One region of the Streptomyces angustmyceticus genome, then DNA from elsewhere that is predicted to be linked to it. Evidence: riboswitches for the same ligand, from Rfam matches in the RefSeq annotation. Region 1 holds a riboswitch; the other holds the start of a gene.
The links. A riboswitch is a leader RNA that binds a small molecule or an ion and turns the genes downstream of it on or off. The one in region 1 is predicted to bind S-adenosylmethionine.
Positions count from the first base shown of each region.

Region 2: linked by a shared signal. The riboswitch ahead of K7396_RS26470 (aminotransferase class V-fold PLP-dependent enzyme) and the one ahead of thrC (threonine synthase) in region 1 are both predicted to bind S-adenosylmethionine.

Region 1 covers NZ_CP082945.1:3,375,594-3,383,632, forward strand. Annotated here, with positions in the region: gene groL (chaperonin GroEL) at 1-453, opposite strand, end outside; gene K7396_RS15080 (cold-shock protein) at 794-997, opposite strand; gene K7396_RS15085 (MoaD/ThiS family protein) at 1,421-1,699, opposite strand; gene thrC (threonine synthase) at 1,777-3,060, opposite strand; SAM riboswitch class I at 3,078-3,238, opposite strand; gene K7396_RS15095 (glucosyl-3-phosphoglycerate synthase) at 3,408-4,370, shown strand; gene K7396_RS15100 (GntR family transcriptional regulator) at 4,374-5,129, opposite strand; gene K7396_RS15110 (alpha,alpha-trehalose-phosphate synthase (UDP-forming)) at 5,662-7,125, shown strand; gene otsB (trehalose-phosphatase) at 7,182-8,039, opposite strand, start outside.
Region 2 covers NZ_CP082945.1:5,926,143-5,934,181, reverse strand. Annotated here, with positions in the region: gene K7396_RS26505 (C40 family peptidase) at 1-6, opposite strand, end outside; gene K7396_RS26500 (C40 family peptidase) at 240-1,265, opposite strand; gene K7396_RS26495 (NYN domain-containing protein) at 1,561-2,934, opposite strand; gene K7396_RS26490 (hypothetical protein) at 2,953-3,192, opposite strand; gene K7396_RS26485 (rhomboid family intramembrane serine protease) at 3,486-4,166, shown strand; gene K7396_RS26480 (Lrp/AsnC family transcriptional regulator) at 4,163-4,444, shown strand; gene K7396_RS26475 (GNAT family N-acetyltransferase) at 4,772-5,260, shown strand; gene K7396_RS26470 (aminotransferase class V-fold PLP-dependent enzyme) at 5,519-6,898, opposite strand; SAM riboswitch class IV at 7,081-7,198, opposite strand; gene trpD (anthranilate phosphoribosyltransferase) at 7,290-8,039, opposite strand, start outside.

The sequences.
Region 1 (8,039 bases):
GGCGGAGATGGAGGCGGTCGAAGCGATCTGCTCCTTGGTCTCCACGTCCTTGGCCTGCTCCAGCAGGGCGGCGGAGACGGCCTCGACGGCGCGCTCGATGCCGCGCTTGAGGGCCATCGGGTTGGCGCCGGCGGCGACGTTGCGCAGGCCCTCGCGGACCAGAGCCTGGGCCAGGACGGTCGCGGTCGTCGTGCCGTCACCGGCGACGTCGTCCGTCTTCTTCGCGACCTCCTTGACCAGCTCGGCGCCGATCTTCTCGTACGGGTCCTCGAGCTCGATCTCCTTGGCGATGGACACACCATCGTTGGTGATCGTGGGGGCGCCCCACTTCTTCTCGAGGACGACGTTGCGGCCCTTGGGGCCGAGGGTGACCTTGACGGCGTCGGCGAGCTGGTTCATCCCGCGCTCGAGACCGCGCCGTGCCTCCTCGTCGAACGCGATGATCTTGGCCATGTGAAGTGGTCCTCCCGGACTGGGGTGGATTGCTCCGGACCGCGCTGGCGCCCGCGACGGACGACCTGCAGACCCGCGGCGGTTCCTTGCCCCACCCGGCCTACGGGCCTCACCGACCCGGTCCTTCATTGTCACTCTCACTGGGAGAGTGCTAACGCAATGATTAGCACTCGCACCCCGCGAGTGCAAGGCGGCTTCATGGATGCGTCTCCCGGCGGCGGCCGTCCGGCGGGTGCGAGCGGGCACCCCGGGACGGGCGCCCGCGACCGCCGGCGGACAGCAGAAGGCCCGCACCCCTCGCGGGGTGCGGGCCTTCACGACGCAGCAGTCGGTCGGCGCCTCAGCCGGCCACCCGGACCATGTCCGCCTGCGGCCCCTTCTGGCCCTGCGAGATCTCGAACTCGACCCGCTGACCCTCCTCAAGGGTGCGGTAGCCGTCCATCTGGATCGCGCTGTAGTGGACGAAAACATCCGCACCACCGTCGACCGCGATGAAGCCGTACCCCTTCTCCGCGTTGAACCACTTGACGGTGCCCTGAGCCATGCCTAACTCCCCTATTACTGGCCCTTGCGCAGGACCGCACTCCGCGGACCCGGGTCAGACCTCACCCCGCGAAAGGCCCGTGGGGTGTGCGCCGGAACGCGTCGACCGCCGCTGAATGTATCTGCACAGATGCCCAGCGCAACAGGTCAATCGGACGAGAATTCTGGGGCCGGGGAATCGGCAATATCAGGTGAAATCCCGGTTCTCCCGGGCAAGCCGGGCCGGGCATAGCGCACTTAAGCGACAAATGCTGCGCACACTTTGGGCACAACTGACCCCGTTCTCATATGCGTTCGGCACACGCATGCGCGATAGCGCCGGGGTATCACCTCAATGGTATCCCCTTTAACAACATGGAATTGCCCCGTCCGCTTTCTGGCGGACGGGGCAATTCCGGTCAAGCAGGAGAAGAGTTGGCGCAAATCAGCACCCGCCGGCCACCGCCGGAATGATGGAGACGCCCGCGCCGTCGGGGGTCGGCGTCTCCAGGCCCTGCTCGAAGCGCACATCGTCGTCGTTGACGTACACGTTCACGAAGCGGCGCAGCTTGCCGGCGTCGTCCAGCACACGGGCCGCGATGCCCTGGTGGTTCTGCTCCAGGTCGGCGATCACCTCGGAGAGGGTCGCGCCCTCGGCGGCGACCTCGGCCTGACCGCCGGTGTACGTACGGAGGATGGTGGGGATGCGGACCTTGACGCTCATGGTGATGCCTTCCGGTGGTGCGGAGTACGAGTGCGGGGGCGGTGGCGCGGCCCCGTGCGCGGACGGGACCGGCGGCCTCAGCCGGCCAGGCCGGCCGCGCGGAACGCGTCCAGGTCCGGACGGATCGTGGCCGTGGGCCCGGAGGTCGGGGCGACCGCGTCCAGCGTCTTGAGGCCGTCACCGGTGTTGAGGACGACGGTGGTCAGGGACGGGTCGAGCAGACCCTCCTCGATCAACTTCTTGGTCACACCGACGGTCACGCCGCCCGCGGTCTCCGCGAAGATGCCCTCCGTCCTGGCCAGCAGCTTGATCGCGTCCACGACCTGCTCGTCGTCGACGTCCTCGACCGCGCCGCCGGTGCGCCGGGCGATGTCGAGCACGTAGGGGCCGTCGGCCGGGTTGCCGATCGCCAGCGACTTGGCGATGGTCTTCGGCTTCTGCGGCCGGACCACGTCGTGCCCGGCCTTGAAGGCCGCGGACACCGGCGAGCAGCCCTCCGCCTGGGCGCCGAAGATCTTGTACGGCTTGTCCTCGACCAGGCCGAGGGCGATCAGCTCCTTGAGCCCCTTGTCGATCTTGGTGAGCTGCGAGCCGGACGCGATCGGGATGACGATCTGGTCCGGGAGCCGCCAGCCCAGCTGCTCGCAGATCTCGTAGGCGAGCGTCTTGGAACCCTCGCCGTAGTAGGGGCGCAGATTGACGTTGACGAAGCCCCAGCCCTCGCCCAGCGGGTCGCCGATGAGCTCCGAGCAGAAGCGGTTGACGTCGTCGTAGTTGCCTTCGATGCCGACCAGGTCACCGCCGTAGACCGCGGCCATGACGACCTTGCCGGCCTCCAGGTCGTGCGGGATGAACACGCAGGACTTGAAGCCGGCCCGGCGCGCCGCGGCGCCGACCGCGCCGGCGAGGTTGCCGGTCGAGGAGCAGGACAGCGTGGTGAAGCCGAAGGCGCGGGCGGCCTCGACGGCGATCGCCACGACGCGGTCCTTGAAGGAGTGCGTCGGGTTGCCGGAGTCGTCCTTGACGTACAGACCGCCGGTGACGCCCAGCTCGGCGGCGAGCCGGTCGGCCTTGACCAGCTTGGTGAAGCCGGGGTTCAGGTTGGGCTTGTCGGCCACGTCGGCGGGGACGGGCAGCAGCGGGGCGTAGCGCCAGATGTTGTCCGGACCGGCCTCGATCTGCTTCCGCAGGCTCTCGGGGTCGCCGCTCGGCAGGTCGTACGCGACTTCGAGCGGCCCGAAACAGTCCTGGCACGCGAAGATCGGGCCGAGCGGGTTGCGCTGCCCGCACTCGCGGCAGGACAGGGCGACAGCGGGGCCCAGAGCGACGGTGGGGGTGTTTTCGGTGACTTGCACAGCCATGGAGGCGAGGCCCTTTCTCCTCATCTTCCTCGCGGCGAATCTCGCCACGAGACGGATTTGGCACCTTCCCTAGCCGGGAGCCTCGCGCGCGGGGACGATCATCGTCCGTGCGGCAAGACCGGCTGGAGGGTTGCCGGGGCTTCAACGGGCCGTATCCCTCTGCCCCTCTGGATGAGCGGTATGGCGCTGGGCCGAAACCCAGGCGTTTGTGGCGCGGACCCCGACATGCGACGGTCATCCGCGTTGTTCAAGACTGTAACCGAAGGCACTGACGGTTGAGATAGTCGTCCGAACCGCGAGATGGATCACAGAGGCCGCCCACCGGCGGCGACCGAGGAGTCGTAGACGTGCTGGAAGAGGTGGAGGGCTGGCTGCGCAGCCGCTCCTGGTCCGCCGCGGACCGCCCGCTGGAACAGCTGCTGGAGGCGAAGCGCCAGACGGGCCGCACGGTCAGCGTCGTCCTGCCGGCGCTCGACGAGGAGGCCACCGTCGGGGCGATCGTGGCGGTGATCCGCGCCGAGCTGATGACCGGCCCGGTCCCGCTCGTCGACGAGCTGGTGGTGCTGGACTCCGGCTCCACCGACCGCACCGCCGAGGTCGCCGCGGCGGCCGGAGCCCGGGTCGTCCACCGCGACAGCGTCCTGCCGCGGCTGCCCGCCCTCCCCGGCAAGGGCGAGGTGCTGTGGCGCTCCCTGCTGGCCACCACCGGCGACCTCATCTGCTTCATCGACGCCGACCTGCGCGAGTTCTCCGCCTCCTTCGTCTCCGGGATCATCGGCCCGCTGCTGACGGAGCCGGACGTCCAGTTCGTGAAGGCGATGTACGACCGCCCGCTGGAGACCGGCGCCCAGGACGCCGGCGCCGGCCAGGGCGGCCGGGTCACCGAGCTGGTCGCCCGCCCGCTCCTCAACCTCCACTGGCCGCAGCTGGCCGGCTTCGTCCAGCCCCTCGGCGGCGAGTACGCGGCCCGCCGCTCCCTCCTGGAGCGCCTGCCGTTCCCGGTCGGCTACGGCGTCGAGCTCGGCCTGCTCGTCGACGCCCTGCACACCGTCGGCCTCGACGCCCTCGCCCAGGTCGACGTCGGCGTCCGCAAACACCGCCACCAGGACGGCCAGGCCCTCGGCCGGATGGCCGCCGCCATCTACCGCACCGCCCAACTCCGCCTGGCCCGCGGCCACCTGGTCCGCCCCCGCCTCACCCAGTTCGACCGCGTCGACCAGACCTTCGTCCCCCGGACGACGGACGTCGACACCGAGGAACGCCCCCCGATGACCGACATCCCGGAGTACACGGCACGCCGGGCGGCGTGAGGGTCAGGCGTCGAAGTCGTACTCCAGCACGTAGGCGGACGAGTCGAGGATCATCTCGTTGACCTCGACCGTGCGCCCGTCGGCGGCACTGGCCGTCCGGCTGATGAGGACGACGGGCGTACCCGCCGGAAGGTGCAGACGGCGGGCCTCTTCCGGCGCCGGCATGCGCGACCGCACCTCCTCCCGGAAGCGGGCGGGCCCCGCGCCCAGCTCGGCGAGCCGGGCGTAGACGCCGCCCGGCCCGGTGTCCGGCTGCACGATCGCCGATCCCGCGACAAGGACAGCGGGGAGGAAGGAGACGGACAGCAACACCGGCTTGCCGTCGAGCACGAACCGGCGCCGCCGCACGATCACCGGGTCCCCGGGCGCCAGGCCGAGCTGCTCGGCGACGCTCTCGGTCGCCGGTTCCTCGTCGACCGTGACCTCGTCCACCACGAGGTCACGGCCCGGGACATCGGCCGACCAGACCGACCTCCCCTCGCCCCATTGCTCGCGGGCCAGGCGCGGGACCCCACGGCGCCGGATCGGCCGGAACGCCCGCACGAAGACCCCGGCACCCTTGCGGGCCTCGGCCAGCCCCTCCGAGGTGAGCACGCCGAGTGCCTGTCGCGCCGTCATCCGCGCGACGCCGTGCCGGTCCATCAGCTCGTTCTCCCCGGGCAGCCGGTCGCCGGGCCGGAACTCCCCCTCTGCGATCGCCCGCTTCAGAGCATCGGCGATCCGCCGGTACTTGGGCGACGAGTTCTCCTGTGCGGCCATGGCGACGCATCCCTCCTGGCGATCTCTAGACATCCTAGAGATCTGTTCGAGTGCCACGGCATCACCACCCATCCCAAGAGGCTCAACATCTCTAGAGAACTGAAGTCGACATGACGCCTCCTGCGCGTCCACGCCTGCTTCCCTGGTCGAGTCCGGAGGGGAAGCCCTGCTACCTGCTCTCCGAGGGGACGGCCCGGTCACCCGGCAAGCGGACGCCGTCGAGCGCGCCCAGCTCGCCTCCGCCGAGATCCTGCTGGGGCACGCCCGCGCTCTCCTCCGCGAGGACGGGGCCACCCCGCCCGAAGTGCGCTTTCTGGCCGGTTGCTTGACGGGGGCGCTCGGCGACACGCTGCGCATCTCGCGCAGCAGGGGCGACCGTCTCGGCTGTGGGCATCCGGAACCCGCGGAGGATGAACTCTCGTGGCACCACGCCGCGTTCCGGACGGGCGACGGCTGAGAGGCGCGCCCCCGCCCAGGCCCCTTGGCCGCTTCCGTACGTTTGCGCGGATCTGTGGCGGGTTAGTGTCGCGACATGGTGTCCGAGCGCAGTGCGGCCCCTGTGGGGGCCGAGGTTCTTGTGGCGTCCAATCGCGGGCCGGTCTCGTACGGCCTGGCGGAGGACGGCACGCTCACCGCCAAGCGGGGCGGGGGCGGGCTGGTGTCCGGGCTGTCGGCCATCGGGCCCGATGCTGACGCGGTGTGGGTGTGTGCCGCGCTCGGGGAGGGCGACCGGGAGGCCGTACGGCGGACGGGTGGTGCGCTGGATCCGGCCGACACCGGTGGACAGCGCGTCCGGATGCTGGACATTCCGGCCGAGGTGCAGGCCGCGGCCTACAACGGCATCGCGAACTCCGTGCTGTGGTTCGTCCACCACATGCTCTACCAGACCCCGCTGGAGCCGGCCTTCGACGCGGAGTTCCGGGACCGGTGGGCGGCGTACGAGTCCTACAACCGCGCCTTCGCCCGGGCGCTCGCCGACGAGGCGGCCGAGGGCGCGGCGGTGCTGGTGCAGGACTACCACCTGTCCCTGGTCCCGGGGGTGCTGCGGGAGCTGCGGCCGGACGTGCGGATCGCCCATTTCTCGCACACGCCGTGGGCGCCGCCGGAGTACTTCCGGATACTGCCGGACGACATCGCCGGGCAACTGCTGCGCGGCATGCTGGGCGCCGACCGGCTGGGGTTCCTCACCCACCGCTGGGCGGACGCGTTCCGCGCCTGCTGCGCGGAGGCGGTCGGCGGCATCGGCGACACCGTGATCGGTGTGCACGGGCTCGGGGCGGACGCCGGGTTCCTGCGGGAGCGGTCGGGGCGGCCGGACGTCGACGAACGCCTGGCCGCGCTGCGGGAGCAGATCGGCACGGCCCCCGACGGGACGCCGCGCCGGACCGTCGTCCGGGTGGACCGGACCGAGCTGTCGAAGAACATCGTGCGGGGGCTGCTCGCCTACCGGGAGCTGCTGGCGGACCGGCCGGAGTGGCGCGAGCGGGTGGTCCATCTCGCCTTCGCCTATCCCTCGCGCCAGGACCTGGCGGTCTACCGGGAGTACACGGCGGAGGTCGGCCGGCTGGCCGAGGAGATCAACGCCGAGTACGGCACGGACCGTTGGCAGCCGGTCGTCCTGCATGTGAAGGACGACTTCGCGCGCTCGCTGGCCGCGTACCGGCTGGCCGACGTGGCGCTGGTCAACCCGATCAGGGACGGCATGAACCTCGTCGCGAAGGAGATCCCGGTGATCTCCGAGCAGGGCTGTGCGCTGGTGCTCTCCCGGGAGGCCGGCGCCCACGAGGAGCTGGGCGACGCCGCCCTGACGGTCAATCCGTACGACATCGTCGGCACCGCGCGGGCGCTGGACGCGGCGCTGTCGATGGAGGCCGGGGAGCGCCGCGAACGCACGGCCCGGCTGGCCGCCGCCGCCACGGCGCTGCCGCCGGCGCAGTGGTTCCTGGACCAGTTGCAGGCTCTGAGGGAGACCACCCCCAAGCGAGCCACGTCCTGAGGACTCCTTGACGGCGGCCGGCGAGTCGCGGCGGGCCCGGCCCCTGTCGTCGGGTTCTAGACCTCCCGGCCCTCCCCCAGGTGATCGGCCAGGGCGGCGAGCAGGCCGACGACTCCGGTGGGGCCGTCGACCACCAGGTCGGCGCGGTCGGCGAGTTCGGTGACCTCGTTGCTGCCGCTGCACACCAGGACGCCGTGGAGGCCGTCGGAGCGGAGCTTCTCGACGGCGGCGAAGGCGGCCAGGTCGCCCAGGTCGTCACCGGCGTAGAGGACGGTGGTGGCGCCGGTCTCGCGGATCCAGTCGGCCAGGGCGACGCCCTTGTCCATGCCGGGCGGGCGGAGTTCCAGGACGAGGCGGCCCGGTTCGACGATCAGGCCGTGGCGTTCGGCGAGCGCCGTGAGCGGGCCGCGCAGCTGGTCGAAGGCGCCCTGGGGGTCGGTGGCGCGGCGGGTGTGGACGGCGATGGCGCGGCCGCCCTTGCGCTCGACGGCGGTCTCGACCCAGGTGCCGTGCCAGACGCCGGACGCGTCCAGGACGCCGGGGAGTTCGGCCTGTATGGCGGCGACGCCGGGGTGCGGGGCGGGTGCGTGGACGGTGCCGGTGGCGGCCTCCCAGCGCTCGGCGCCGTAGTGGCCGAGGACGGTGAGGTGGTCCAGGCCCGGTACGTCGGCGAAGCCGCCGAGGCGGACCGCGACGGTGGCCGGGCGGCCCGTGATCACCGCGGCGGCGCGCAGCCGCGGCACCAGGCGGCCGAGGGCGGCGACGGCGCCCTGATGGGCGCGGGCCTTCTCCGGGTCGGGGACGATGTCGGCGAGGGTGCCGTCGAAGTCGAGGGCGACGACGGTGCGTTCGGGGTGGGCCAGCAGCGCGGCGAGGCCGTCGCGGCCGGCGGGGGTACGCGGTGTCGGCAGGGG
Region 2 (8,039 bases), 2.6 Mb from region 1:
CACCACGAGGGCCGCACTCCTTCCGTGCAGCCCCTGCCGCCCCGGGAGGGCGGTCGGTGAACCGGGATGCTGCGACGGCAGACAGTAACGGCGGCGGCGCACACCGGCCAAAGCGCTCTTTCCGCCCGCACAACGCCGCCCCGCCGGTGACCGTGCAGGTCACCGGCGGGGCGGCAGGTCAGCGGCCGGGGCCGCAATTCGCCCGTTCGGGCGGCAGGTTGAGGCGGTTGTGAGGCTTTTCAGACCCGCACGCCGAACGCGAACTCCATGTTGCTCATGGGCTCGTAGCGCACGGCGGCGCCGGGCTTCGGCGCGTGCAGCACCTGACCGTTGCCCGCATAGAGGCCGATGTGGTGCAGGTCGCTGTAGAAGAGCACCAGATCGCCGGGCTTGAGGTCGCTCTGCGAGGCGATCCGGGTACCGGCGTTGGCCTGCGCCTGCGAGGTGCGCGGCAGCGACTGGCCGGCCTGCTGGTAGGCCCAGGACGTCAGACCCGAGCAGTCGAAGGACGACGGCCCGGTGGCGCCCCAGACGTACGGCGAACCTATCTTGGACTGGGCGGCGGCCAGGGCGGCCGCACCGCGCTGCGAGGCCGGCACGTCGTCGCCGAGGTTGACCCGCTCGTTGCTGCGGTTGGCGCGGTTCTCCTCGGCCTGCATGGCCGCCCGCTCCTTGGCGGTCATCTGGTTGAGCAGCTGCTGCGCCTTGCCGAGCTTGCCCTTGATCTCGTCCTTCTTGTCACCGAGCGCCTTGCGGGTCTCGGTGAGGTCCTTGATCTTGGCCGCGGCCTCCTCGCGCTCCTGGGCGAGCCGGCGCTGCTTGTCCGCGACGGTCTTGAGCTGCTCGGCCTGCTTGCCGCTCAACTGGTCGAGGGTGGCGGCCTTTTCGAGGTAGGTGTCCGGGTCGCCGGAGAGGAACAGCTGCACCGAGGGGTCGATGCTGCCGCTGCGGTACTGGCCGGAGGCGACCGCACCGAGGCCCTTGCGCATCTGGTTGAGCTCACCCTGGCCGCGGGCCACCTTGTCCTGGAGGTCGTCGACCTCCTTCTGGAGCTTGTCCTGCTGCTCCTTGACCCCGTCGTACTTCTCCGTGGCCTGCTCGGCCTCGTTGTAGAGCTTGTCGACCTCGGACTTGACGTCCTTCTTCGACTGGTGGGGGTCGGCCTGGGCGGCCTGGGACGAAAGGGCGACGGCCGCCGCGGCGGTGGCGGTGAGCACGGTCACGCGAGTACGGCTCGGCTGCTTGGGTCGACGGTGGGACGCCACGGGGGCGAGCTCCTTCTTCCTCCAGCCGCCTACCGGGAAGTGGGGGGGGTGAGACCCCGGCTCCGCGTGAACGCCGCGGACTCGGCGGTTCCTTCACGGTTCATCCCGGTTGGATGATCAGATGCATGAAGGTTCGGGGCCTGACCTTAGTAACCGAGCTGTGATCGCTTCAAATCCTCAGGGGAAAAATCTGCGCCACGAGCCCCATCCTTTACCAACATCGCACAGGCAGTGAGCGCCACTTGACGCTCAGAGACCGAACGCCGGCACTTTCGCCGCCCCGGCCGCCCCGACGTCAGGTCCGGGCAAGTCGCTTGAGCAGCAGCGCCGATGCCACCGGACGCGCCCCGGCCTTCGCCACGCCGTCGGCCACCTCCCGGTCCGTGGAGACCACGACCACCGGGCGTCCGGGCGGTTCGGCCCGAACCAGCTGACGAATCAACTCATCGGCCGTTACGCCCGGTTTGCTGAACAGGACCCGGACCCCGCGCGGCGGCGCGAGCAGCACCGGGGCCGCCAGCTCCGCCCCGTCGAAGACACAGGTCATCTCCGCGCCGGTCTGCGCCGCCAGCACCGCGAGGCCGCCCAGCAGCCGCAGCCGCTGCTTGTCCAGCGGCATGGTCGGATAGCCGGTTTTGGTGACGTTGTAGCCGTCCACCACCAAATGTGCCTGCGGCAGCGCCAGAAGCTGGTCCAGCAGCGCCGGGTCCGTCTCCGACAGCGCCCGCGCCGCGATGTCCTTGGGCGTCATCCGCCCCGGCGCGACCGCCTCGACGGTGTCCGCCGGGTGGACGCTGGCGGGCGGCAGTGCCAGCTCGCGGCGCAGCCCCTGGGCCGCGTCCAGGACCGTGTCCAGCAGCAGCCGCAGCCGCATGTCCTCGACGCTGCGGCCCTCGCGGGCGGAGCGCCGGCTGGTCTCCAGCGCCGTCTCCGCCTCGGCGATCCGCGCCTTGAGCCGGCGCACCTCACTGTCGGCCGCGGTCTTCTCCGTCGCCGCCCGGTCCCGTACGTCCGCGACGGCCGCCTCGGCCTTGCGCACCGCGGCCTCACCGCGCTTGACGTCGCTCAGCGCGCTGCGCAGCTTGCGCCGCAGCGACTCGTTCTCCTTGCGGGCCGCGTCCAGGTCCACCCGGATCCGGTCGGCCTCCGTACGGGCCTCGCCGCGCGCCTGCGCCAGCTCCTCGCGCAGCCTGGCCAGCTCCCGTTCGGCCTCCTCGCCGGCCCGCTCGGCGCGCGCCCGCTGCGCCTCCTCGCCGGCCGCCGCGACGAGCTTGACCCAGCCCTCGGGGCGCAGCACATAGGCGGCCGCCGCGACATCGAGCGGATCGGCCGCCGCGGGCGGGGTGCCGTGCTCCAGCGCCGCGACCAGCTCCGACTGCGCCTCGCGCAGCTTGCCCGCGATCCGCTGCCGGAAGACCGCGTCGCTCTCCAGCGCCGCGGCCATCGCGTTGCCGGCGAACTTCGCCCGACGCGTCGGGGTGAACCGGGCGTACTGCCGCAGCGGGGGCGGGAGTTCGGCGAGGGACAGCGCGCCGAACGACTCCGCGGTGAGCGCCACGACACGGCGCCGTACGCCCTCGGGCAGCGGACGGTCGAGCACCTCGTCGCCCGCACCCTCCGGTGCCTGGGCACGCCGCTCCCCCGGCTCCCCTTCTGGACGGTCCACCACGGCTGCATCGCTCCGATCTCAGGCGTTCGCGCCCGGACGGTCCACCAGCTCGATCTGGTCGACCGCGTTGCACCAGCGGCAGCGCACGGACTCGATGCTCTCACTGAGGACCTCGCGCTCCTCCACCGTCGGCGCCCCGGCCAGGTCCAGGTGGACGTACTCCACGACCTTGGACCGGCGGGTCACATCGAACCGCGTGAGGTTGCCGCACAGCGTGCAGCGCCACCGGGTCCCGTCCGTCGGCAGGGGAACAGCCATCGTGTCGTCCTCTTTCGTGCTCGTCGGTCTCGTGCTGCTGCGCGGTTCACGCGGTGCGCCGTCGGATCGCGGAAGTACGCAAAGTACTGCCCGTAACCCTACGGCCTGACGGGCGGCCGGTGCGGGCCCGCCCAGGTGCCGGGACGCGGCGAGGCACTCTGTCCCGAATGCCCCCATTGGGCAATGATCACCTCATGACGGTGCCGGCCCCCTCACCCCGCTCTCCCCGCTCGTCCGGTCTCCTCCCCCGCCCTCCGCACCCCACCCGGTCACTGGCCGCGGTGTTCTCGCGGATGACGAATGTGCTGATCGGCCTGTGCTGTGCGGTCTTCGTGATCGGCCCCGCCTCCGGCCTGAACCGGATATACGGCACCGGCGACGCCCTGCTGAAGGCCCAGACCGCCTATGTCGAGCGGTGGGGGGTGATCCCGCTGGAGCTGTGGAGCGGTTCGGCACGGGCGCTCATCACCCCGCTCACCGCGTTGTTCGTGCACGGCAGCTGGCTGCACCTGCTCGGCAACGTGCTGTTCCTCTACGTCTTCGGCGGAATGACCGAGGCACGCATGGGCAGGCTGCCGTTCGCCGCCTTCTACCTCATCATCGGCTACCTCGCGCTGCTCGGCTACGCGGCCGCCCACGCCGCCTCGGGCCAGACCCTGGTGGGCGCCTCCGGCTCGATCTCCGGCGTACTGGGAGCCTTCCTCTTCCTCTTCCCCACGGCCCGCGTCACCAGCGTCTTCCCGTTCCTCTTCTTCCTCCCGCTGCGCTTCCCCGCCTGGATCGTCCTGCTGTTCTGGTTCGTCCTGCAGTGGCAGGCCGCCCAGGACGACCCCCGCGGCCCCGGCGTCGCCTACCTCGCCCACGTCGTCGGCTTCACCCTCGGCTTCCTCTACGCCTGGGCCCGCTACGGGAGGGATAGTGTGGGGGCCACCAGGGGAGATGACCGGGCGACCGAGGGAGAGAGCCAGCCGTGATCACGTCGATCGTGCTCATCAAGACCAACGTGGACCAGATCCCGGAGATCGCCGAGAAGATCGCCGCGCTGGAAGGCGTCAGCGAGGTCTACTCGGTCACCGGCGCCCACGACCTGATCGCGATGGTGCGGGTCGCCGCCCACGACGACCTCGCCGACGTCATCCCCGGCCGCATCAGCAAGGTCCCCGGAGTCGCCTCCACCGAGACGCATATCGCGTTCCGCACGTATTCGCAGCATGACCTTGAGGCGGCCTTTGCGATTGGGCTCGACGCGTAGCCCAAGCTTTTTCCCACGTTTTCGGCTTTCCCGCCGTGGGTTCTTCCCGCCGTGTTCCGCCCGCTGCGCGGTGCGCCCGGCGTTGCGCCTGCGGCGGGCGTTGCCGCTGCGCGGGGCGTTTCGGGTGCCGGTGCCGGGCCTCCGCGGGTGGGGTGCCGGACTGCTTTGCTTTACGTCCGGCACCCCACCCGCTCCGGCCCGTCCCCTCCCGTTGAGGGTGGGGGAAAAGACCGGTGGGAGTGCGTCTGGTAGTCAGGCTGCGGATCGGGGAGTGCCAGGGCGGGAAAGTCGGGTGGCCTCGGCGGGGCATCTGGGTACTGTCGGGCCGTGTCCGAGTTGAAGCGGCTGTGTGCCGGCTGTGCGCCCGCGGTACTGGCCTTCGAGCTGGCGAACCGCGCCTACTTCGCCGCCTCGGTCTCCGACCGCGGTGACGCGTTCTTCGACCGGTTCGCCGACCGGTACAGCGCCTTGCTGGCCGAGCAAGAGGCCGGCATCAGTGCCTTCTACGTGCTCGTCGCCGAGGACGGCGCGGTGCTGGGCCGGTTCAACCTGTACGACTTCGAGGACGGCACCGCTGAACTCGGCTACCGGGTCGCGCAGCGTGTTGCCGGCCGCGGCGTGGCGACCACTGCCGTCCGGGAGCTGTGCCGGCTGGCAGCCACGCGGCACGGGCTGCGCACACTGCGGGCGGCCACCTCCCACGACAATGCCGCGTCCCAGAGGGTCCTCGCCAAGGCCGGTTTCACTCCGGTCGGCCCGGCCGCCCCCACCGACCTCGGCGGCAAGCCCGGCACCTGGCACCGGCGCGACCTGTAGCGGCCGCACAGCTACTACCACCCCCGCCCCCACCCCACCCCCCTTCACTTACTCCCTCACGGGAGGGGACGGGCCGGAGGGGCGGGTGTGTGGGACGTAAAGCGAAGCAGTCCCACACACCCGCCCCGCAGGCCCGTCACCGCACCCACAGCCCCGCGCAGCGGACCCCGCCCGCCGCAGGCGCAACGGCGGGCGCACCGCGAAGCGGGCGGCAAACGACGAGCAACCCCCACGGCGGGAAAGACAAAAACGTGGGATTCACACCGCGCTTCGCGCGGGCACGCAACGGCCGTCCTCCGTGTGGTAGTTCCAGCGGGCGCCGTTCGTGACCAGTTCCTTGACGGCGTGGACGAAGCGGTCGACATGCTCGTCCGGCGTGCCGACGCCCACGCTGACGCGGATGGCGTTGAGGGAGCTCTCGCCAGGGGCCGCGTCGGGGGCGCCGCACTCGCCGGGGTCCTGGGGGGCGCTGCCGAGGAGGGTGCGGACGAGGGGGTGGGCGCAGAAGAGGCCGTCGCGGACGCCGATGCCGTACTCGGCCGACAGGGCGGCGGCGAAGTGCGAGCTGTTCCAGCCCTCGACGACGAAGGAGAGGACGCCGACGCGTGCCGCGTCGTCGCCGAAGAGGGAGAGCACGTTGACCTCGGGCACCTCGGCCAGGCCGGCGCGGAGGCGGGCGATGAGGTCCTGTTCGCGGGCGACCAGGTCGTCGAAGCCGGCCTCGGTCAGGGCCTGGCAGGCGGAGGCGATGGCGTAGGCGCCGATGACGTTGGGCGAACCGGCCTCGTGCCGGGCGGCGGTGGTGTGCCACTCGACGTCGACGCCCCCGTCCGTGCGCCGGGAGACCTTGCGGCTGGCGCCGCCGCCGGCCAGGTAGGGGTCGGCGGCCTGCAGCCAGTCCGCGCGGCCGGCCAGCACGCCGGCGCCGAACGGCGCGTACAGCTTGTGGCCGGAGAAGGCGACCCAGTCGACGTCCAGTTCGGCGATGTCCACGGGGTGGTGCGGGACGAGCTGGGCCGCGTCCAGCACGATCCGCGCGCCGTGCGCGTGCGCGGCGGCCGCCAGCTCCCGCACCGGCCACAGTTCACCGGTGACGTTGGACGCACCGGTCACACAGACCAGCGCCGGCCCGTAGGGGTCGCGCTCGGCCAGTGCCTTCTCCAGGGTGTCGACCGCCTGCCGCGGGGTGCGGGGCGCGTCGAGGTAGGTCACGGTGGTGTCCGCGCGCTGCTCCCACGGCAGCAGGGAGGCGTGGTGCTCGGTCTCGAAGACGAACACCCGGGTGTCCTGCGGGAGGACGGAGGCGAGCAGGTTGAGGGAGTCGGTGGTCGAGCGGGTGAAGACCACCTGGTCCTCGGTGCCGCAGCCGAGGAACTTCTCGATGGTGCGGCGGCTGTTCTCGAAGAGGTCGGTGGAGAGCTGCGAGAGGTACCCGGCGCCGCGGTGCACGCTGCCGTAGTACGGGGCGTAGGCCGCCACGTCGTCCCAGACCCGCTGCAGCGCGGGGGCGCTGGCGGCGTAGTCCAGCGCGGCGTAGTCGACCTCGCCGCCGGTCACCAGCGGGACGAGGACGTCCCGGCCGAGGACGGGCAGCGGGGCACAGACGGAGCGGTCGGCGGCAACGGCGGAAACAGACATGGCGAACTCCCGTAAGAGGCAAGTGAATTCGCTGCGGGGCGGAGCGCGTCGGGTGCGCGGGGGCGCACGGGCAGGGCGCCGCAGCGGAGAGAAAAAGGGGATGCGGAAAAGGGGCCGTCGAGCCCTATCGCATTCGCTGATTCACGGAAGTTCTCCCTCGAGGACCAGGATCCCTGGCGAGGGATCCGCGCTTGCCGCAGACCTCGCTGCCTACGGCCTGGTCATCACCCGGGGCACCCCGCCACGGAAGGAGGGTTGCCGGACAGCGGGCCGGGGCCTGCGTCGCTGTCACTCGTGACCTGCGCAGAATCATGCCACAAGGGCAACATCGCGCAAGCCCCGGTCCGGATGGCGGAACGGGGCTTGCGTCACACGCTGCGTGACCGCGCGCTCAGGTGTTGCTGGCGGTCACCCAGCGTTCCAGGGCCTGGCGGGCCGCTCCGGAGTCGATGGCCGTGGCGGCCCGGTCGATGCCGGCCCTGATCTGCTGGGCCAGCGGGGCGTCGGCGGGTTCCAGCGCGACCAGCGCCGCCGCGGAGTTCAGCAGCACCGCGTCACGCACCGGGCCGGTCTCCCCGTCCAGCAGCCGGCGGGCCACCTCCGCGTTGTACGAGGCGTCCGCGCCGCGCAGCGCCTCCACCGGCACCAGGGGGATCCCCACGTCCCGAGGGTCGAAGGACTCCTCGCGCACCGTGCCGTCCCGGACGATCCAGACCCGGGAGGTCGCGGTGGTGGTCAGCTCGTCGAGGCCGTCGTCGCCGCGGAAGACCAGCGCCGACGAGCCGCGCTCGGCGAGCACCCCGGCCAGGATCGGTGCCATCCGCGCGTCCGCGACGCCGGTGGCCTGGGCGCGGACCTTGGCGGGGTTGGTCAGTGGGCCCAGCACGTTGAACGTGGTGCGGATGCCGAGCTGGGCGCGGGCGTTGGCGACGTGCCGCAGCGAGGGGTGGAACTTCACCGCGAAGCAGAAGGTGATGCCCGCCTCCTGGGCGACCTCGGTGACCCGCCGGGGGGTGAGGTCGAGGTTGACGCCGAGCTTCTCCAGGACGTCGGAGGCGCCGCTGGCCGAGGACGCCGCGCGGTTGCCGTGCTTGACGACCCGGGCGCCGGTGCCGGCCACCACGATCGAGGACATCGTGGA